Linked DNA regions of Piscinibacter sp. HJYY11. The protein of the gene in region 1 binds, or shares a complex with, the protein of each later gene. Links are inferred from orthologs where the notes say so. Each region holds a gene or a part of one and is shown on either strand. Other genes may lie near its edges.

Region 1 (7,231 bases):
GGCCGCCGGCGAAGAGCGTGATGCGCTCGCGCAGCTGGCCGTCGCAGGCCAGGCCGATGCCTGGAGCTGCAACGCGCTGGCCCAGACCCTGTCGCGCGTCTTGCAGACCGCGCGCCAGGGCGAGCTGGCCACGATGCGCAGCGCGCTCAGGCAGTCGCAGGAGAGCGTAGCCGTGCTGGCCCAGCGCTACCGCGAAGCCAAGGCCACGCGGGTGGCCTCTGCGGCGAGTGCCGCCTCAGCCTCCGCGCAGTAGCGGGCACTCAAGGAACGTGCCTCAGGGCACGAGCACAGCCGCCAGCTCGGTCACATAGCGCTGGCGGTAAGTCGCCGGTGCCGGGCCTTCGAAGGTGTTGGCGATGTCGCATTTGACGATGCGCTGGCCGTCCACATCCCACCAGCAGGTGCCGTCGTTGCGGTAGGTCGCCTGGCCGGCCGGGCCGTTCTGCAGCTGGAAGTCGTTGCTGTTGGTCAGCACGGTCTGGAAGCTCACGCGCAGTGCGTTGAAGGTGCCGGCGGCCGTCGTCACCGGCTCCAGCGCTTCGACGCGGGCGGTGTGGGCCGCGTCTTCGCGGTAGCCGAGCGCGCAGCTGTAGTTCCAGCCCGACGTCCAGGTCTTGCCCACGTAGAGCGGGAAGCTCAGGTAGTCGCGGCGTGGGGCCCAGGTGCAGGGGTTGTTGGTCTGCACGATGAAGCGGTTGAGGCGGTTGCCTCCGCGGTCGTTGAGGATGCGCTCGCTGATGAAGCCGTTGGCCTCGGCGCGGTCGACGTTGTAGCTGCCATCGGGGTTCACGGCGGTGATCGTCTGCGTGTAGTGGCGGTTGATCACGTTGCCGCCGAGCTGGGTGTCGGTCTCGGTCCAACGGCTGCTCTGGCCGACCTGGCGCGAGGCATCGGGAAAGTACACCTTGCCGATGTAGCTCGCTTCAAGTGCGTAGTCCGCGAGGTAGCCTGCGGGCGGCGTGGTGCCGAAGTAGGTGTTCTTGTAGGTGCACTTGACGATGCGCTTGACCGAGGTGGCCCACCAGCAGGTGCTTTCCACGAGGTAGGCGGCTTCGCCGTTGGCGCCGTTCTGCAGGTTCACGTCGTTGCTCTTGGTGTAGAGCGTGACGTAGCCGATGCGCAGCGCATCGAAGGTGCCCGCCTGGATGGTGATGCTTTCGCGGCCGGTCACGGCGGAGAGCTGCGTGGCGCGTTCCTTGTAGCCGAGCGAGCAGTTGTAGTTCCACTGCGACGCCCAGACCTTGCCGACGTACAGCGGGTAGCTGACGAAGTTGCGGTTCGGATCGTAGGTGCAGTGGTTGCCGTTGTTGACGTACTCGCGGCTCAGGCGGTTGCCGTCGGCATTGGCGCGATAACGCTCGAAGGTCACGCCCCCGGGGGTGCCGCGGTTGAAGCTGAAGCTGCCATCGGCCTCGACGGCGGTGATGCGGTCGCCGTAGCTGCGCTGCTGCGTGGTGCCGCCAACCGTGGTCTCCTGCTGCTGCCAGACGATCGTGTCGTTGACCTCACGCGGGCCGGCCGTGAACTGCTCGGGGCGCGGCCGTGCCTGGGCTTGCGCCTCGCGACGCAGATCGGCCTGGGCCGAATCGGAACGGGTGTCGGCCGCTTGCGCCACCGAGGTGTCGGTGTCGCTGCCGCCACCACACGCGGCGAGCAGGCACGACAAGGTGAAACCGGCCGCAGCCAGCGAGATGCGTTTCATGAATTTCCTCCCTCAACCCTGGACGCCCGCTGTGTGTGCGGGGCCGGCCTTTTCTGAGGACCGGCGCGCAATTTTAGTGCGGGCGTGCAATTCAGGAGGGTGTCAGCGCACCACCCAAGAGAGGGGCCTCGGGGCCGAAGGCATAGGCGTCCATGCCGAGGCAACCATAGGTCACCGCATCGTGCAGGCGCAGCGGCGCGGCCGCCCGCCCGCCGGCACCGGCCGCCACGAACCAGGGCAGCAGGTGCTCGTCGGTCGGGTGCATGTCGGCGGCATGCGGTGCCTGGCGCCGGTAGTCGGTGAGCGCTCCCCAGTCGCGCGCCTCGCTGCGCGCGCGCATCCACTCGCGGAAGTCGCGGCTTTCGGGGATCTCGGCGGCGTCGACCGGCGGCCGGCCGCCGGCGAACACCCGCCGCAGGTTGTGCGTGATGCTGCCGGTGCCCATCACCAGCACGCCGGTCGGGCGCAAGGAGGCCAGCGCCTCGCCGAGCGCCAACTGCTGCGCCGGCGGCAAGGTCGGCACCCACGCCAGCGGCAGCACCGGGATGTCGGCCGCCGGGAACATGAAGCGCAGCATGGCCCAGATGCCATGGTCGAGCCCGCCTTCGTCGACGCGGTGCGCGGGCAGCCCGGCCGCGTCGAGCAACTGCTCCACTTCGGTGGCCAGCGCCGGGGCGCCCGCCACGTCGTAGCGCAACTGGTAGAGCGCGTCGGGGAAACCGCCGAAGTCGTGCACCGCGTGCTGCCGTGCACCGGCGAGCAGCACCGGCTCGCGCGCGACGCTGTGCGCCGAGACGGCGAGGATGGCCCGCGGCGTGCCGAAGGTCGACGTGATCGCCGGCCCGAGCCGCTCCAGGAACGGACCGGTCTCACCCGGCTCGAGCGCCATCATGGGCGAGCCGTGCGAGAGGAAGAGGGCGGGGAGGGGGCGTGTGTCCATGCGGTCATTGAAGCACCCGGCCGCGCGCCATCGGTTCTGCGGATTTGCATGCATCGTTCAGCCCTGCAAGCGGCCCCGGTTCCCGGCCGGGCGCCCCGGGTGACGCAACGCATCAGGTAAGGTGCGGGCCTCGACGGAGAAGACCATGTCCTTGCAGTCCCAGGCTTTGAGGCCCCAGGCCTCTCTTTGGCAACTCGCCTGGCGCCAGCTGGCGCGCGATTTCCGCGCTGGCGAGCTGCGCCTGCTGCTGGTGGCGGTGACGCTGGCGGTCGCCGCACTCACTGCGGTGGGTTTCTTCGCCGACCGCCTCAACCAGGGCCTCGCGCGAGATGCGCGCCAGCTGATGGGTGGCGACGCCATCATCGCGAGCGACCAGCCGCTGCCGCCAGTGTTCACCCAGAAGGCGCAGGCGCTCGGGCTCAAGGTGGCGGCCACCGCGGCCTTCCCGAGCATGGGCCGTGCGCCCGACGACAAGGGCGGCAACTCGCGCCTGGTCTCGGTCAAGAGCGTGAGCGATGCCTACCCGCTGCGCGGCCAGCTGCGCGTGGTGCAGAGCCAGGGCGGCGCCGAGCAGGCGGTGACGAACGGCCCGGCGCGCGGCACGGTGTGGGTCGACGCGCCCCTGCTCGACAGCCTGCAGCTCCAGCTCGGCGACGACCTGCTGCTGGGCGACGCCACGCTGAAGATCGCCGCCATCATCGTGATCGAGCCCGACCGCGGCGCCGGTTTCATGGCCTTTGCGCCGCGGGTGATGCTGCACGAGGCCGACCTAGGGGCCACGGCGCTGGTGCAGCCGGCGAGCCGCGTCACCTACCGCATGGCAGTCGCCGTGCCCGGTGCCAACGAAGCGCCGCTGCGCGAATTCGTGCGCTGGGCCGACGAGCAGGTGAAGGGCCGCACCGTGCGCGGCGTGCGCGTCGAGTCGCTCGAGACCGGCCGCCCCGAAATGCGCCAGACGCTCGACCGCGCCGAGAAATTCCTCAACCTCGTGGCGCTGCTCGCGGCGCTGCTGGCGGCGGTGGCCGTGGGCATCGCCGCGCGCGACTTCGCCGAGCGCCACCTCGACGACTGCGCCATGCTGCGCGTGCTCGGCCAGGCGCAGCGCACGATCGCGCTGCAGTACCTGATCGAGTTCACGCTCGTCGGGCTGGCGGCAAGTGTTGCCGGCGTGGCGATCGGCTTCGCGGTGCACTACGTCTTCGTGTGGTTGCTGTCGGGGCTGGTGTCGGCGACCTTGCCACTGCCCACCGTCTGGCCGGCGCTCTTCGGCGTGGGCGTGGGCTTCACGCTCTTGATGGGCTTCGGCCTGCCGCCGGTGCTGCAGCTCTCGCAGGTGCCTCCGCTGCGGGTGATCCGCCGCGACGTCGGCGCGCTCAAGCCGGCATCACTCGCGGTGCTGGGCGCGGGTGCGGCGGGCTTCGTCGCCTTGCTGCTCGCGGTGTCGTCCGACCTGCAGCTGGGGCTGATCGCGGTGGGCGGCTTCGCCGGCGCCGTGGCGGTGTTCGCGCTGCTGTCGTGGCTCGCCGTGCAGGTGCTGCGCCGCGCGGTGCCCGAGGCGCGCGCGCCGCGCTGGCTGGTGCTGGCCACGCGCCAGATCGCCGCGCGGCCGGCGTTTGCGGTGCTGCAGGTGTCGGCGCTCAGCGTGGGGCTGCTGGCGCTCGTGCTGCTGGTGCTCCTGCGCACAGACCTCATCTCCAGCTGGCGCCAGGCCACGCCGCCCGATGCGCCCAACCGTTTCGTGATCAACATCCAGCCCGACCAGGCCGACGCCTTCCAGGCCCGGCTGCGCGAGGGCGGGGTGGGCAGGTTCGACTGGTTCCCGATGATCCGAGGCCGGCTGGTCGCGATCAACGGCAAGCCTGCCAACCTCGACGACTACACCGAAGAGCGCGCCAAGCGCCTGCTCGACCGCGAGTTCAACCTGAGCCACAGCGCCACGCTGCCGATGCACAACAGCGTGACCGCCGGCCGCTGGGTGAGCGAAGAGAAGGGCGGCCTGAGCGTCGAGCAGGGCCTGGCCGAGACCTTGCGGCTCAAGCTCGGCGACTCGCTGCGCTTCGACATGGGCGGGCTCATCCTCGAAGGCCGCATCACCAGCCTGCGCAAGGTCGACTGGGGCTCGATGCGGGCCAACTTCTTCGTGATGTTCCCGAGCGCGCAGATGATCGACGTGCCGGCGACCTACATCGCCGCGTTCCGGGCGCCGGCCAAGGCCGGCTTCGACAACGCGCTGAGCCGCGAATTCCCCAACATCACCAACGTCGACGTGTCGGCCTCGATCGGCCAGATCCAGGCGGTGCTCGACCAGGTGGTGCGCGCGGTCGAGTTCCTCTTCACCTTCACGCTGGCGGCGGGGCTCGTGGTGCTGTTCGCGGCTGTCACCGCCACGCGAGAGGCGCGGGCACGCGAGTTCGCGGTGATGCGCGCGCTGGGCGCAAGCGGCAAGCTGCTCGCGCAGGTGCAGCGCGCCGAGCTGCTCGGCGTGGGTGCGCTCGCGGGCGTGCTGGCCTCGATTGCCGCCATGGTGGTCGGCTGGGCGCTTGCGAAATATGCCTTCCAGTTCACCTGGAGCGGCTCGCCCTGGGTGCCGCTCGCGGGCGGCGTGGCGGGGGCGGTGCTCGCGCTCGGTGCCGGCTGGTGGGGCCTGCGCGAGGTGCTGCGCCGGCCGGTGGTCGAGACCTTGCGCCGCGCTGCGGCCGAGTAGCTTTCCCTCACCCAAGCAAAAGCGGCCCGTGGGCCGCTTTTGTCGTTCAGGGCATGCGTGTGTCGATCAGACGCGCGCCACCTTGAACACCGCCACCACTTCGGCCAGGCGGTGCGCCTGCTCGCGCAGCGACTCGGCCGCGGCGGCCGACTCTTCCACCAGCGCGGCGTTCTGCTGCGTCATCTGGTCGAGCTGCGTCACGGCGCTGTTGATCTGGCCGATGCCATCGCTCTGCTCGGTCGATGCGGCGGTGATCTCGCCGATGATGTCGGTCACGCGCTGCACCGAGCCCACGATCTCGTTCATCGTGGCGCCCGCGTCGGCGACGAGGCGCGAACCGGCCTCCACCTTGTCGACCGAGCTGCCGATCAGGCCCTTGATCTCGCGGGCCGCTTCGGCGCTGCGTTGGGCCAGCGAGCGCACTTCACCGGCCACCACCGCGAAGCCACGGCCCTGCTCGCCGGCACGCGCGGCTTCCACCGCGGCGTTTAGCGCGAGGATGTTGGTCTGGAAGGCGATGCCATCGATCACGCCGATGATGTCGCTGATCTTCTTCGACGACGCATTGATCTCGTCCATGGTCGACACGACCTGGGCGACGACGCTGCCGCCGCGCTGCGCCACTTCGGCTGCCGACGAGGCGAGCTGGTTGGCCTGGCGGGCCGAATCGGCGCTCTGGCGCACGGTGCCGGTCAGCTGCTCCATCGAGCTGGCGGCCTGCTGCAGGTTGCTGGCGGTCTGCTCGGTGCGCGACGAGAGGTCGGTGTTGCCTGTTGCGATCTCGGCCGAGGCGGTGCTGATGCTGTCGGTCGACGAGCGCACATTGCCGACCACGCGGCCCAGCGATTCGTTCATGTGCTGCAGGGCGCGCATCAGCGAGCCGAACTCGTCCTTGCGCGTCGTGGAGATGGTCTGCGTCAGGTCGCCTTCGGCGATGGCGCCGGCGACGCGGATCGACTCTTCCAGCGGCTGGCGGATGCTGCGCACGAGCGTCGCGGCGACGAGCATGCCGAGTGCGATCACGAGCACTGCGCCGCCGAAGCCGGCCAGCAGGATGCGTTGGCGCGCCTGCGCGCCGGCAGCCAAGGCCTGCTCGCCCTTCTGGCGCTGAAGGGCCACGAAGGCGTCGATTGCGCCGAGGTAGGCGGCGGCCGTCTGCGCGTACTCGCCCTTCACGTGCGCCGTCACCGCGGCGCGGTCGCCAGCGGCCACGAGCTCGGTGGCCTTCTTGCTGGCGGCCACCAGCACGGCACCTTTCTCGGCCACGTTCTTCATGGCCGCCTTGTCTTCGTCCGAGGTCGCGACCTTGGAGATCTCGACGCGGATGGCGGTGATCTTCTTGGTGTCGTTTTCCAGGTTTTCCTTGAAGAGTTCGCCAACAGCCGGGTCGCTGCTGATGACGTTGGCCATGCCGCGCGTGACGGCGGTGTCGGTCAAGCCCTTCCACACGGCCGAGCGTTCGACGAGGTCGTGCACCTGGGCGATCTGACGGGCCGATTCGGCCTGCACCGAAGCGGCCTGGGAGGCTGCCAGCATGGCGATGGTCAGCATGGCGGCGAGCAGCAGCAGGATGGCACCCCACAGCTTGCGTGTGACGGAAATGTTGTTCAGGCTCATGGTCTGGGAATGAGAGAGCGGGTCGTGAAATGAAATCGGGCGGTGAGGTCGTCACCGCCCGTGGCACAGCTGGGGCGGGTGCGCCTCAGTGCGATTCGTCCATCAGGCCCATGTCGGGGCTGGCCATCAGGGATTCGATGTCCATCATGATCAGCATGCGGTCGTTGACGCTGCTGATGCCGGTGATGAAGCTGGTGTCGACGGCCGAGGCCATCTCGGGGGCCGGTTTGATCGACTCGGCGGAGAGTTCGAGCACGTCGGAGACCGA
Region 2 (7,093 bases), 920 kb from region 1 along the record:
CGCTCAACCGGCGCAGCCGCCGCAGCCCGGCTTCATCGGGCGGCCTGGTGTCGGTGCGCCGGACCGGCGCCCGGACGATCGCCGCTCCGACGAGCGTCGGCCGGATGAGCGTCGCCCTGACGAGCGCCGCACCGAGCCGCGCGAGCGGCCCGAGCCGCCGCGCATGGCACCGCCGCAGGTGCAGGCGCCGCAGCCGCGGCCGATGCCCGCTCCTCCTGCGCCGCAGCCCCAGCCTCAACCTCCGCAGATGCGGCCGTTGCCGCCGCCGCAAATGGCGCCTGTGCAGCCGCCTGCTGCGCGGCCGCCGATGGCGCCGCCTCAGCGCGATGCCCAGGTGCCGCGTGTGCGGGAAGACCGTGAACGGCCCGACCGCCCCGACCGCGGCGAGCGGCCGGAACGCGGCGAACGCATGCGCTGAGACAGGAAGCCTGCTGCTCCGCTCAGCGCAGCAGCGGCTTCAGCCCGGCCCACACGTTGGCCAGCATGGTCGGGTGGGCCTGTGCCGTCGGGTGGATGCGGTCGGCCTGGAAGAGCTTCTCCGGCTCGGCCACGTCGGCCACCCCTTTCAGCAGGAAGGGCACGAGCGCCACGTTCTCCGCCTTGGCCACGGTGCCGAAGAGGGCCGCGAAGTCATCGCTGTAGCGCCGGCCGTAGTTGGGCGGCACCTGCATCCCGACGATCAGCACCTTTGCGCCGGCGGCCTTGGACGCGCGCGCCATCGCGAGCAGGTTGTCGCGCGCCGTGTTGAGCGGCAGGCCGCGCAGGGCGTCGTTGGCGCCGAGCTCGATCACCACCAGCGTGGGCTGGTGCTGCTTGAGCAGCCCAGGCAGGCGCGAGCGACCACCCGAGGTGGTGTCGCCGCTGATGCTGGCGTTGACGATGGTCGCGTTCTGCTTGTCTTGCGCGAGCTGCTTTTCCAGCAGGGCGACCCAGCCCTTGCCGCGCTCGATGCCGTATTCGGCCGACAGGCTGTCGCCCACGATGAGGATGGTGTGGCGGGTCGCGGCCCAGGCGGGCAGCCCCGCCGATGTGGCCACCAGCGCAAGCGCGGTACAGTGGGCCAGCAGCGATCTGCGCTTCATCGCCGTCGTTTTCGATTCCATCTTCTGATCCATGTCCGAATCCATCATTGCCGTCGAACACGTCACCAAGCAAGTGCAGGACGTGAGCGGCCCGTTGACGATACTGCATGACATCGACTTCACGCTGGCACCGCGGCAATCGGCCGCGATCGTCGGCGCCAGCGGCTCGGGCAAGAGCACGCTGCTGTCGATCATCGCGGGCTTGGATACGCCGACGAGCGGTACGGTTCGCCTCGCCGGCACCGATTTGTTTGCCCTCGACGAAGACGCCCGCGCCGCCGCGCGTGCCGCGAAGCTCGGCTTCGTGTTCCAGAGCTTCCAGCTGCTGGGCAACCTGACGGCGCTGGAAAACGTGATGCTGCCGCTGGAGCTGCAGGGGCGGGTCGATGCACGCCTGCAGGCGCAGGAGATGCTGCACCGGGTGGGCCTGGGGGAGCGGCTCACGCACTACCCGAAGGTGCTCTCGGGCGGCGAGCAGCAGCGTGTGGCGCTTGCGCGGGCCTTCGTGGTGAAGCCCGCGGTGCTGCTCGCCGACGAACCCACCGGCAGCCTCGACTTCGCCACCGGCGAGCGGGTGATGGAGCTCATGTTCGAGCTCAACCGCGAGGCGGGCACGACGCTCGTGCTGGTGACCCACGACCGCAGCATCGCGGCGCGCTGCGACCGGCAGTTGAGGATCGAGGCCGGCAGGCTCGCAACGAGCTGAAAAACAAGAAGGCGCTCCGAGGAGCGCCTTTTTTCTGTCTCTGAGTCGAAATCAGCCCGAGGTGAACTTGTAGTCGGTCTTGGCCTTGCTCTTGATGTCGTCGCGGTACTTGGTGAGCTTCTGCTGGACCAGGCCCTGCTGGATGCGCGGCTTCACCTCCTCGAGGCTCGGGAACTGCGCTTCGCGCGTGTCTTCGAGCTTGATGATGTGGTAGCCGTACTGCGTCTTGACCGGCGTCTCGGTCAGCTCGCCCTTCTTGAGCGCCGACAGGGCCTTCGCGAATTCGGGCACGTAGGAGTCGGGGGCGGCCCAATCGAGGTCACCGCCGTTGGCGCCGGAGCCCTGGTCCTTCGAGTGCTTCTTGGCCAGCTCGTCGAACTTGGCGCCGGCCTTGAGCGCCTTGATCAGGTCCTTCGCCTCGTCTTCCTTCTCGACCAGGATGTGGCGGGCGTGGTATTCGGCGCCGCCGGCCTGGGCCTTGAACTTGTCGTACTCGGCCTTGATCTCGGCGTCGGTCACCGGGTTGTTCTTGTTGAAGTCGTTGAAGAGCTCGCGGATCAGGATGCTCTGGCGGGCCAGCTCCATCTGCGCCTTGTAGTCGGGCGAGCGCGCCAGGCCACGTTTCTCGGCTTCCTGCATGAACATCTCGCGCAGCACGACTTCGTCTTTCACCTGCGCCTCGAGTTCCGGCGTCTTGGGCTGGCCGCCGCGGGTGGCCTGCTGGAGCAGCACGTCGACGCGGGTCTTGGGCACGGCCTTCCCATTGACGATCGCCACGTTGCCGGCGACTTCGTCCTTCGACTTGCCCGGCTCCGCGCAGCCATGCAGCAGAGGGATGGCCACGACGAGCAACGATGCACGGGCGATGTTGGACAGCTTGTTCATGGGCGGATGCCTTTCAACGGAGAGATTTCGGCGGAGAACTCGGAGAGGGCGAAGGGGTGTCGTCGCCAGGGCGTGCGGCGTCTCGTGAGACGGCCTGTGGTTGCGTCAACCTTCGCCGGGGGCCCGGGCGTCGATCGCCAGGGCGTGGATGCCACGGGGCATCAGAAGGTGCAGGGCATCATAAACGAGGCGATGCCGCTTCAAGCGGCCCACACCGGCGAAGCGGCTACTGACGATGCGCACGCTGAAGTGCCGGCCTTCGCGGGCGCCGGCATGGCCGGCATGCAGGTGGCTGTCGTCGGTGATGGCGAGCTCTTCAGGCTGCAGCTGCTCGCGCAGCGCGGCCTCGATCTCCGAGGCGGTGACCGGCATGGCAGCTCAGGGCGTCTTGTCGGCCGGCGCAGGCTCGGCGGGCTTGGGCTCGTCCTTCAGGTAGCGGCTGATGAAGATCACCTGCGCGGCCATGAAGACGAACATGCACACCGTGATGCCGAATACCTTGAACGTCACCCAGGTCGACTCGGGGTAGCTGTAGGCGACGTAGATGTTCAGGAAGCCCATGAACGAGAAGAAGGCGACCCAGATGATGTTCAGGCGCTGCCACACGAAGTCGGGCAGCTCGATCTCGCCACCCATCAGCGTGCGCAGCAGGTTCTTCTTGAAGACCACGCGACTGAGCCACAGGCCCACGGCCATCGCCCAGAAATAGCCGCTCGGCTTCCACTTGATGAAGGTCGGGTTGTGGAACCACACCGTGGCGCCGCCCAGCACGACCACGAGCGCCAGCGTGATCCACAACATCATGTCGATCTTGCGGCGCATCAGCTTGAGGGCGGCCAGCTGGATGAGCGTGCCGCCGATGACGGCGATGGTCGCCAGCAGCGCGGGCGCTTCTTCCGCCCGGATCACGCCGCCCGAGACGAAGCCCGAGAAGTACTGGTTGGCGATGCCGGTCGCCCATTCGACATTCCTGCCGGCAAGCATGTAGACACCGAAGAAGAGCAGCAGCGGCAGGAAGTCGAGGAGGAGTTTCATCGCGAATCAGGGGCGCGCGGGGGCGCACGGGTGGCGGGTCAGGGCGAGGGCTTGAAGTCTATCGCCGCCGAATTGATGCAGTAGCGGTCGCCGGTGGGGGCAGGGCCGTCTTCGAACACATGGCCCAGGTGCGAGCCGCAGTTGTTGCAGCGAACCTCGATGCGCACCATGCCGTGGCTCTTGTCGACCACGCGCTCGATCACCTCGCTGTTGATGGGCTCCCAGTAGCTCGGCCAGCCGCAGCCGGCGTCGAACTTGGTGTCCGACTTGAAGAGCGGCGTGCCGCAGCCGACGCAGTTGTACTGGCCACGCTCGAAGTGGTCCCAGTACTTGCCGGTGAAGGCGCGCTCGGTGGCGGCGTGGCGTGCCACTTCGTATTGCATCGGGTCGAGCTGGGCTCGCCACTCCGCATCTGACTTTTCAACCTTGTACTTGCTCATGATGAACACGACACCTCGATGGCTTGCGCCCAGTCGGGCGGGAAATCGGCATACGCCGAATGCTCGGGCTGTTCGTCGTAGGGACGCTCCAGAACTTTCAGCAACTTGTGTGTCTCGCTGAAGTCACCTTGCCGGGCGGCGCGGATGGCCACTTCCGCCAGGTGGTTGCGCAAGACGAACTTGGGGTTCGCGCGGTTCATGCGCTGCGCGCGCTCCTCATCGACGCTGCCTTCGGCGCGCAGCCGCGCGCTATAGCCCGCCGCCCAGGCGTCGAAGGCGGGGCGGTCGAGGAAGAGGTCGCGCACCGCGTCGTTGCGCGCACCCTCGGCGCTGCTGAACTGCGCGAGGCGGCGGAAGGTGATGCTGAAGTCGGCCCGGTCGGCGGCCATGAGCTTGAGCAGGCCATCGATCAATTCGGCGTCGGCATCCTGCTCCGTGGCCAGGCCGAGCTTGGCGCGCATGTGGCGCTTGAGGGCCTGCGGGAACACGCTCTTGTAGGGCTCGAGTGCGGCGAGCGCCGCGTCGGGGTCTTCGATCAGCGGCATCAGGCCCTGCGCCAGGGCGTGCAGGTTCCAGAAGGCGACGTTGGGCTGGCGTGCATACGCATAGCGGCCCTGGTGGTCGGAGTGGTTGCAGACGTGGCCGGGGTCGAACGCATCGAGGAAGCCGAAGGGCCCGTAGTCGATGGTGAGCCCGAGGATCGACATGTTGTCAGTGTTCATCACGCCGTGGCAGAAGCCGATGGCCTGCCACCACGCCATCAGCTCGGCCGTCTTGCGCGCCACCGCTTCCAGCAGCGCGGCGTAGGGCTGCGCCAAAGTGGCGCACTCGGGGTAGTGGTGTTCGATGACGAAGTCGGCGAGCTGGCGCAGCGCGTCGTGGTCGTCGGCGGTGTGCGTGAAATGCTCGAAATGGCCGAAGCGGATGAAGCTCGGCGCCACACGGGTGACCACTGCGGCGGTCTCGACCGTCTCTCGCCGCACGGGAAGCGCCGAGCCGGTGATGCACAGCGCGCGCGTGGTCGGCACGCCGAGTGCGGCCATCGCTTCGGAGCAGAGAAATTCACGGATCGATGAGCGCAGCACGGCGCGCCCGTCGCCCATGCGCGAGTAGGGCGTGAGTCCGGCACCCTTGAGCTGGATTTCCATCGGGCCGCTGGCGGTGTCGAGCTCGCCGAGCAGGTGCGCCCGGCCGTCGCCGAGCTGCCCGGCCCACACGCCGAACTGGTGGCCGCTGTAGACGCTCGCGAGCGGCTTCATGCCAGGCAGGGAAGCGTTGCCGCTCAAGACCTGCAGCAGGCTTTCGCGGTCGCTTTGCAGGCCGAGCATCTCGGCGCAGCGCTCGCTCCAGGCGACCCAGTGCGGATCGGGCAGGCCTTGTGGCTGCAGGGCCGTGTAGAAACGGTCCCCCAGCGCTGCAAAGCGATTCGGCCAGCGCCGATCAAGCACAACCGACGCGTTCGCGCCATCGACAACTTCAACCATCACGGCAGTGTAGCGAGCGGCTCCTGCTCTGATTTCTCTAGGGGTAAACAGTAGAAATCGCCGAGGGAAGGCGTTCCTATCATCCGCTGCATCGCAGCAATCTCGAGAGGTAAGGACATGGCGCACCTGATGGGCCAGATGATGGAAATGCCGTTGATGATTTCGTCGCTCATCACGCACGCCGCGCGGCACGCGGCCGACACCGAGATCGTCTCCAAGCGCACCGAAGGAGACATTCACCGCTACACCTACAAGGACTGCGAGCTGCGTGCCCGCAAGCTGGCGCAGGCCTTCGCGCGGCTGGGCTGCGAGCCCGGCGACCGCGTCGGCACGCTCGCCTGGAATGGCTATCGGCACCTCGAGATCTATTACGGCGCCTCGGGCTCGGCGCTGGTGTGCCACACCATCAACCCGCGCCTCTTCCCCGAGCAGATCGTCTGGATCGCCGAAGACGCGAAGGACCGCGTGCTGTGCTTCGATCTGACCTTCCTGCCGCTGGTGGAGAAGATCGCACCGCTGCTCAAGAGCGTGAAGCACTTCGTGCTGATGACCGACCGTGCGCACATGCCGGCCAGCAGCAGCCTGCCGGGCCTGCTGTGCTACGAGGAGCTGGTGGAGGCCGAAAACGGGCAATACGCCTGGCCCGAGTTCGACGAGCGCACGGCGTCGAGCATCTGCTACACCTCGGGCACGACCGGCAACCCGAAGGGTGCCGTGTACAGCCACCGTTCAACGATGCTGCACGCCTACGCCAGCGCCTTGCCCGATGCGCTGGGTTGCTCGGCGGCCGACACCATCCTGCCGGTGGTGCCCATGTTCCACGTCAACGCCTGGGGGCTGCCGTACTCGGCGGCGCTCGTGGGCGCGAAGCTCGTGATGCCGGGCCCGCACCTCGACGGCAAGTCGCTGCACGAACTTTTCGAGACCGAGAACGTGACCTTCAGCGCGGGCGTGCCCACCGTGTGGCTCGGGCTCATCAACTACGTGAAGCAGAACGACCTCAAGTTCAGCACCTTCAAGCGCACCGTCATCGGCGGCTCGGCGTGCCCGCCGTCGATGCTGCGCACGCTGCAGGACGAATTCGGCGTGGAGGTGATCCACGCCTGGGGCATGACGGAGATGTCGCCGCTGGGCACGCTGGCCAAGCTCAAGGGCAAGCATCTGTCGCTCAGCAAGGAGGCGAGGGAGCGCCTGCAGTTCACGCAGGGTCGCGTGGTCTATGGGGTCGACATGCTGATCCTCGACGACGACAACAAGCCCCTGCCGTGGGACGGCAAGGCGTCGGGCAACCTCGTGGTGCGAGGGCCCTGGATCATCGCGAGCTACTTCCAGCGGCCCGAATCGCCGCTGGTGAAGGTGGACGGCCTGGAGTGGTTCCCGACCGGCGACGTGGCCACCATCGATGCCGATGGCTTCATGCAGATCACCGACCGCAGCAAGGACGTCATCAAGTCCGGCGGC
Region 3 (7,083 bases), 920 kb from region 1 along the record:
ATGCTGGCCGTTCAGGTAGCCGATGGACGACAGGAAGCGGCCGCCTTTGAGCGTGGCGCCGTTGAAGAGGCCGGTGCGTTCGAACCAGGCCTCTTCCACCTCGACCTCGTTCTCGGGCGTCACGGCGGCGGTGAAGCGGCCGTTGAAGGTGGGGTCGATGGCAGCGGTGAGGGTGAGCTCCGATTCGCCGAGCTGGAAGCTGCGCCCGCCGGGGCCGATCTCGCCGCCGCTCGGGATGAAGCCCTGGAAGCGGTAGGTCTCGGGGTCGCGCGAAAGCCTGGCGTAGGTGCCGTTGAGGATGAGCGAGATGGCCGGGTTGAACGAAGACGACGGCGTGGAGGCCGGGGTGGCTGGCGGGGTGGCTTGTTGGGCGGAGACGAACGAGGGAAGGGACGCGGCCAGGCAGGCGCCTGCAACCGCAAAGCGGAAAGCGAACATGAGAACGAAGTCCTGTGTCTGAAGAATGGAAGGCCCCCACCGCTGCAGAAGGCCGCGGTGGTGCGGTGACTTGCAGTGCGCAAGCCGGGGCTCAGGTCACAGGAAGACGGGCGGGGCGCGGGCCTGGAAGTGCGCCGGCGGGCGCTGGGCCGCGGAGGCGATGGCGGTGACGCCCGGCAGCACCGCCTCGGCGGCCATGACGGCCCATCCGTGCTGGCTGGCCAGCGCCTGCCCGAGGTGGGCGAGGGTGAGGCAGACCTCGCAGGCCTTGTCGGGCGCTTGCTGGCGATCGTCGCCGCCGGCCTGGTGCACGTCGGCGGAGCCGTGGTGCGAGAGCGCGTGCAGGTACGAGAGCTGGGGCGCAGCCACCAAGGCCAGCGCCAGCCACAAGACTCGCCATGAACGCAGGAAGGATCTCAAGGTACAGCCAGTTGCAAACCCGGCTGCATTTTCTGGCGGGCCGGCAGGGGGCGAAAGCTAACACAGCCGCAGAATGTCGCAAAGCCATGCGGTCAAGCATCCAGGGAGGACGCCATGCATCAGACCCAGCACCCCATTCGATGGGCGACCCTCACGCTGCTGGCCCTCGGGCTGGCGGCCTGCGGCGGCGGCGAGAGCTCTGCCGCCGCGAACCCGTGCACCAGCCTCGCCGGGCAGACGGTGGCCGGCGCCGCCATCAGCCGCGCGACGGTCGTGCCGGCCAACGGCGGCATCGGCGAGTACTGCCGTGTCGAAGGCTCGGTGCGGCCGGGCTTCCTGTTCGAAGTCCACCTGCCCACGCAATGGAACAACAAGCTGGTGCAGAACGGCGGTGGCGGCTGGGACGGCGTGCTGCAGCTCGTGCCGCAGGCCTCGATCTCTTCGTACGTGCGCGTTGCCTCCAACGGCGGGCATGTGGGTGACCCGCTCGATGCGTCCTGGGCACTCAACAACACGCAGGCGAAGAACGACTTCGGCTACCTCTCGGCCCACACGACCCTCGGTGTGGCCAAGGAGCTGGTGCGGCGCCGCTACGGCCGCGATGCGCAGCGCCATTACTTCCAGGGCTGCTCCAACGGCGGGCGCGAGGCGCTGATCGCGGCCAGTCGCTACCCCGCCGACTACGACGGCATCCTCGCGATCATGCCGGCCGTGAGCTTCACCGAGCTCTTCCAGGCCTTCATCCGCAATGCGCAGGCCTACAGCGCGCCAGGAGCGGCGATCAACTCGAACAAGGCCCGCGCCATCGCCACCGCGGCGGTCAACCAGTGCGACTTGAACGACGGGCTGCGAGACGGCCTGGTCGGTCAGCCCTGGGCCTGCAACTTCGACCCGGGCTCGCTGCAATGCACCGGCGCCGACAACGACAGCTGCCTCACCGCCCCGCAGGTGGCGGCCGCGCGCACCATCTACTCCGAGTACCGCTTGCCCAACGGCACGCTGGTCTACCCCGGCTGGAGCCCGGGTGGTGAAGACATCGGCTGGCCGGGCTGGATCGGCAACCCGCCCAACCAGCCGCTGGCCAACCAGTTCATCTTCGCCGACGGCCTGGTGCGCTACTGGCTGGCCAACGACCCGAGCTACAACACGCTCGCCAACTTCTCGCCGGCCAACTTCCAGCCACAGCTCGCCGCGGCCGCGGCCACGCTGGACGCATCGCCCAACCTCACCACCTTCTTCGCCCAGGGGCGCAAGCTGGTGCTGGTGCATGGCACGCACGACTGGGCCATCAGCTACAAGGGCTCGGTGAAGTACTTCGTGGAGGCCGGCGTCATGTCGGGTGGCGACGCAGTGCGCGACGCCAACATGGAACTCTTCCTGCTGCCCGGGGTGCAGCATTGCGGCGGCGGCGTGGGGCCTTTCTTCGTCGATTATTTCGATGCCACGGTGCAGTGGGTCGAGACGAATTCCCGGCCCTCGTCGCGCAGCCTGGTGGTCTTCGGCCCCGATGCGAACGGGCAGCTGAGGACGCGCCCCTTGTGCCGCTTCCCCACCTTCGCACGCTACGTTGCCGGCAACGAGGCATTGGCCTCGAGCTTCACCTGCTCGCTCTCCTGAACCAGAATGCCGGCATGGCCATACGAGACATCCTGAAGATGGGCGACCCGCGCCTGCTGCGCGTCGCCAAGCCGGTGCAGCAGTTCGACACCCCCGAGCTGCATGCGCTGATCGCCGACATGTTCGACACCATGCATGCCGCCAACGGGGCCGGGCTGGCGGCGCCGCAGATCGGCGTGGACCTGGCGCTCGTGATCTTCGGCTTCAAGAAGAACGAGCGTTACCCCGACGCGCCGCCGGTGCCCGAGACGGTGCTGCTCAACCCGCAGATCACGCCCTTGTCCGACGACGAGGAAGAGGGCTGGGAAGGCTGCCTCTCGGTGCCCGGCATGCGCGGCGTGGTGCCGCGTTTCGCTCGCATCCGCTACACCGGCTTCGGCCCACGCGGCGAGCGCATCGACCGCGAGGCCGATGGCTTCCATGCGCGCGTGGTGCAGCACGAATGCGACCACCTCATCGGCAAGCTTTACCCGATGCGGGTGCGCGACTTCCGCCGCTTCGGCTTCACGAGCGTGCTGTTCCCCGAACTGGACCCGGCCGACGACGATTGAGTTGCTGAACGCGGCCCGATTGCGAAGAAACGTTTCTGTGGTCAGCGCAGGGCGCGCGGGGCGCGTTGAAGCGGAACCGCGGCTCATTGCCGGCGCTCGAACGCGAGACATGCCCATGAAACAAACCTCCTTCGCGGCCCCCCGCCCTGCGTTCGCCCAGTGGCTGGGCCTCCTGGTCGGCCTGATGCTGCTGAGCCTGCTGGTGCTGCCGGCCGGCGCGGCCGAGGCCGACGACCCGCCAAGCCGGGCTGGCCGGGTGGCCGACGTGCGGGGCCAGGTGTGGATCTACGCCACCGACACCCAGGAGTGGATCACCGCCGTGCGCAACCGGCCGGTCACGACCGGCGATCGCCTGTCCACCGAGAAAGACGGCCGGGCCGAAGTGCGCATCGGGTCGACCGTGCTGCACCTGGGTGCCGACACCGAAGTGGAAGTGCTGCGCCTCGACGACGATCGCCTGAGCCTGCACCTGCACGGCGGCAGCCTCGCCGCGCGCCTGCGCACCCGCGAGGCGGCCGATGAATTCAGCCTGCGCACCGATGAAGGCACCTTCGTCACCGAGCGTGCCGGCCAGTACCGCTTCGACCGCGACGACAACACCAGCGTCGTCACCGTCTCCGACGGGCTGGCCCGCTACGAGGCCGATGGCACGGCGCTGCCGGTGCAGCCGGGCCAGCGCGTCGAGTTCTGGCGTGAGCGCGGTGCGCCGCAGTACTCGATCACCGATCCTCGCCGCGATGAGTTCGCAAGCTGGGTCGCTGCCGACACCGCGCGCGACGAGCGAAGCGTGTCGTCGCGCTACGTCTCGCCCGAGATGACAGGCGTGGAAGACCTCGATCGGCATGGCCGCTGGGAATCGGGCACCGAGTACGGTGCCATCTGGATCCCCCGCACCGTGGTCGCCGGCTGGGCGCCGTACCGCATGGGCCACTGGGCCTGGATCCACCCCTGGGGCTGGACCTGGGTCGACGATGCGCCCTGGGGCTTCGCACCGTTCCACTACGGCCGCTGGGTCTGGTATCGCAATGCCTGGTGCTGGGCGCCCGGCCGCTACGTGGCACGGCCGGTGTATGCACCGGCGCTCGTGGCGTGGGTGGGCCGCCCGGGGGTGAACGTGTCGGTGCGGGTCGGCAGCGCGCCGACGGTGGGCTGGTTCCCGCTCGGGCCGCGCGAGGTCTACGTGCCCGGCTACCGCGTGAGCCCCCGCTACGTGCAAAACGTCAACATCACCCACGTCACGCGCGTCACCAACGTCACGACGATCATCAACAACCCCGGCCAGGTGATGGCCAACACCCGCTACGTGAACCGCGGCCTGCCGCAGGCGGTGACGGTGGTGCCGTCGCAGGTGGTGGAGCGCCGCCAGCCCGTCGGGCGGGCGTACACGCCGGTCAATGAGCGCACCTTGCGCGAGTTCCACAACGAGCGGCCGCGGGCCCAGCCGCCGGTCGTGGCGCCGCCGCGATTCGAGCCGGGCACGCCGCGGCAGGTGGTCGACCCGCGCGCATCGCGCCCCGGCATGCCTCGCCCCGTGACGGGCCGCGATGCGGAAGCGGGTGGCCCGCGGCCGCCGGCCGTGATCTCGGCGCCTCGCACACCGGATCGTGACCCGCGTGATGGCCGTGACCCCCGCGAGCAACGCGACCCGCGGGACGGGCGTGACTGGCGAGATGGGCGTGAGGCGCGCGACGGGCGAGACGCCCGCGATGGCCGGGACCCACGTGATGGGCGAGACTGGCGCAACGGTCGCGATGACCAGAACGGCCGCGATGGGCGTGGTGGGCGGGATGCGCAGATCGGCCGTCCGACACCGCCGCCGCCTCAGCCGGTGCAGCAGCCCGCTCAACCGGCGCAGCCGCCGCAGCCCGGCTTCATCGGGCGGCCTGGTGTCGGTGCGCCGGACCGGCGCCCGGACGATCGCCGCTCCGACGAGCGTCGGCCGGATGAGCGTCGCCCTGACGAGCGCCGCACCGAGCCGCGCGAGCGGCCCGAGCCGCCGCGCATGGCACCGCCGCAGGTGCAGGCGCCGCAGCCGCGGCCGATGCCCGCTCCTCCTGCGCCGCAGCCCCAGCCTCAACCTCCGCAGATGCGGCCGTTGCCGCCGCCGCAAATGGCGCCTGTGCAGCCGCCTGCTGCGCGGCCGCCGATGGCGCCGCCTCAGCGCGATGCCCAGGTGCCGCGTGTGCGGGAAGACCGTGAACGGCCCGACCGCCCCGACCGCGGCGAGCGGCCGGAACGCGGCGAACGCATGCGCTGAGACAGGAAGCCTGCTGCTCCGCTCAGCGCAGCAGCGGCTTCAGCCCGGCCCACACGTTGGCCAGCATGGTCGGGTGGGCCTGTGCCGTCGGGTGGATGCGGTCGGCCTGGAAGAGCTTCTCCGGCTCGGCCACGTCGGCCACCCCTTTCAGCAGGAAGGGCACGAGCGCCACGTTCTCCGCCTTGGCCACGGTGCCGAAGAGGGCCGCGAAGTCATCGCTGTAGCGCCGGCCGTAGTTGGGCGGCACCTGCATCCCGACGATCAGCACCTTTGCGCCGGCGGCCTTGGACGCGCGCGCCATCGCGAGCAGGTTGTCGCGCGCCGTGTTGAGCGGCAGGCCGCGCAGGGCGTCGTTGGCGCCGAGCTCGATCACCACCAGCGTGGGCTGGTGCTGCTTGAGCAGCCCAGGCAGGCGCGAGCGACCACCCGAGGTGGTGTCGCCGCTGATGCTGGCGTTGACGATGGTCGCGTTCTGCTTGTCTTGCGCGAGCTGCTTTTCCAGCAGGGCGACCCAGCCCTTGCCGCGCTCGATGCCGTATTCGGCCGACAGGCTGTCGCCCACGATGAGGATGGTGTGGCGGGTCGCGGCCCAGGCGGGCAGCCCCGCCGATGTGGCCACCAGCGCAAGCGCGGTACAGTGGGCCAGCAGCGATCTGCGCTTCATCGCCGTCGTTTTCGATTCCATCTTCTGATCCATGTCCGAATCCATCATTGCCGTCGAACACGTCACCAAGCAAGTGCAGGACGTGAGCGGCCCGTTGACGATACTGCATGACATCGACTTCACGCTGGCACCGCGGCAATCGGCCGCGATCGTCGGCGCCAGCGGCTCGGGCAAGAGCACGCTGCTGTCGATCATCGCGGGCTTGGATACGCCGACGAGCGGTACGGTTCGCCTCGCCGGCACCGATTTGTTTGCCCTCGACGAAGACGCCCGCGCCGCCGCGCGTGCCGCGAAGCTCGGCTTCGTGTTCCAGAGCTTCCAGCTGCTGGGCAACCTGACGGCGCTGGAAAACGTGATGCTGCCGCTGGAGCTGCAGGGGCGGGTCGATGCACGCCTGCAGGCGCAGGAGATGCTGCACCGGGTGGGCCTGGGGGAGCGGCTCACGCACTACCCGAAGGTGCTCTCGGGCGGCGAGCAGCAGCGTGTGGCGCTTGCGCGGGCCTTCGTGGTGAAGCCCGCGGTGCTGCTCGCCGACGAACCCACCGGCAGCCTCGACTTCGCCACCGGCGAGCGGGTGATGGAGCTCATGTTCGAGCTCAACCGCGAGGCGGGCACGACGCTCGTGCTGGTGACCCACGACCGCAGCATCGCGGCGCGCTGCGACCGGCAGTTGAGGATCGAGGCCGGCAGGCTCGCAACGAGCTGAAAAACAAGAAGGCGCTCCGAGGAGCGCCTTTTTTCTGTCTCTGAGTCGAAATCAGCCCGAGGTGAACTTGTAGTCGGTCTTGGCCTTGCTCTTGATGTCGTCGCGGTACTTGGTGAGCTTCTGCTGGACCAGGCCCTGCTGGATGCGCGGCTTCACCTCCTCGAGGCTCGGGAACTGCGCTTCGCGCGTGTCTTCGAGCTTGATGATGTGGTAGCCGTACTGCGTCTTGACCGGCGTCTCGGTCAGCTCGCCCTTCTTGAGCGCCGACAGGGCCTTCGCGAATTCGGGCACGTAGGAGTCGGGGGCGGCCCAATCGAGGTCACCGCCGTTGGCGCCGGAGCCCTGGTCCTTCGAGTGCTTCTTGGCCAGCTCGTCGAACTTGGCGCCGGCCTTGAGCGCCTTGATCAGGTCCTTCGCCTCGTCTTCCTTC

The links.
Region 2: the proteins of JI745_RS08330 (region 1) and JI745_RS04120 are in contact, whole or in part, in a cryo-EM structure (PDB 9GE8), measured with the Escherichia coli proteins. The link is inferred for Piscinibacter sp. HJYY11 from one-to-one orthologs.
Region 3: the proteins of JI745_RS08330 (region 1) and JI745_RS04125 are in contact, whole or in part, in a cryo-EM structure (PDB 9GE8), measured with the Escherichia coli proteins. The link is inferred for Piscinibacter sp. HJYY11 from one-to-one orthologs.

What each region holds. Positions count from the first base shown.
Region 1 is NZ_JAERQZ010000001.1:1,833,780-1,841,010, reverse strand. What follows is about bases 2,479-5,566. They hold JI745_RS08330 (ABC transporter permease), read left to right. Parts: upstream 2,479-2,787; coding sequence 2,788-5,346; downstream 5,347-5,566. Other genes in these bases: JI745_RS26755 (methyl-accepting chemotaxis protein), read right to left, coding at 5,413-5,566; JI745_RS08335 (dioxygenase), read right to left, coding at 2,479-2,642. Also shown: JI745_RS08345 (hypothetical protein), read left to right, coding at 1-253; JI745_RS08340 (hypothetical protein), read right to left, coding at 275-1,702; more of JI745_RS08335, read right to left, coding at 1,794-2,478; more of JI745_RS26755, read right to left, coding at 5,567-6,963; JI745_RS08320 (chemotaxis protein CheW), read right to left, coding at 7,049-7,231.
Region 2 is NZ_JAERQZ010000001.1:906,844-913,936, reverse strand. The notes cover bases 1-2,950. They hold JI745_RS04120 (ABC transporter ATP-binding protein), read left to right. Parts: upstream 1-1,113; coding sequence 1,114-1,788; downstream 1,789-2,950. Other genes in these bases: JI745_RS04110 (BolA family transcriptional regulator), read right to left, coding at 2,779-2,950; JI745_RS04115 (peptidylprolyl isomerase), read right to left, coding at 1,840-2,673; JI745_RS04125 (arylesterase), read right to left, coding at 441-1,115; JI745_RS04130 (DUF6600 domain-containing protein), read left to right, coding at 1-418. Outside these bases: more of JI745_RS04110, read right to left, coding at 2,951-3,045; JI745_RS04105 (septation protein A), read right to left, coding at 3,052-3,708; peptide-methionine (R)-S-oxide reductase MsrB, read right to left, coding at 3,747-4,148; JI745_RS04095 (YdiU family protein), read right to left, coding at 4,145-5,632; JI745_RS04090 (3-(methylthio)propionyl-CoA ligase), read left to right, coding at 5,750-7,093.
Region 3 is NZ_JAERQZ010000001.1:911,719-918,801, reverse strand. The notes cover bases 4,144-7,083. They hold JI745_RS04125 (arylesterase), read right to left. Parts: upstream 5,981-7,083; coding sequence 5,306-5,980; downstream 4,144-5,305. Other genes in these bases: JI745_RS04115 (peptidylprolyl isomerase), read right to left, coding at 6,705-7,083; JI745_RS04120 (ABC transporter ATP-binding protein), read left to right, coding at 5,979-6,653; JI745_RS04130 (DUF6600 domain-containing protein), read left to right, coding at 4,144-5,283. In the rest of the region: JI745_RS04150 (TonB-dependent receptor), read right to left, coding at 1-438; JI745_RS04145 (hypothetical protein), read right to left, coding at 535-810; JI745_RS04140 (tannase/feruloyl esterase family alpha/beta hydrolase), read left to right, coding at 973-2,475; def (peptide deformylase), read left to right, coding at 2,490-3,026; more of JI745_RS04130, read left to right, coding at 3,142-4,143. UniProt on the Escherichia coli protein: TesA is a multifunctional esterase that can act as a thioesterase, lysophospholipase and protease.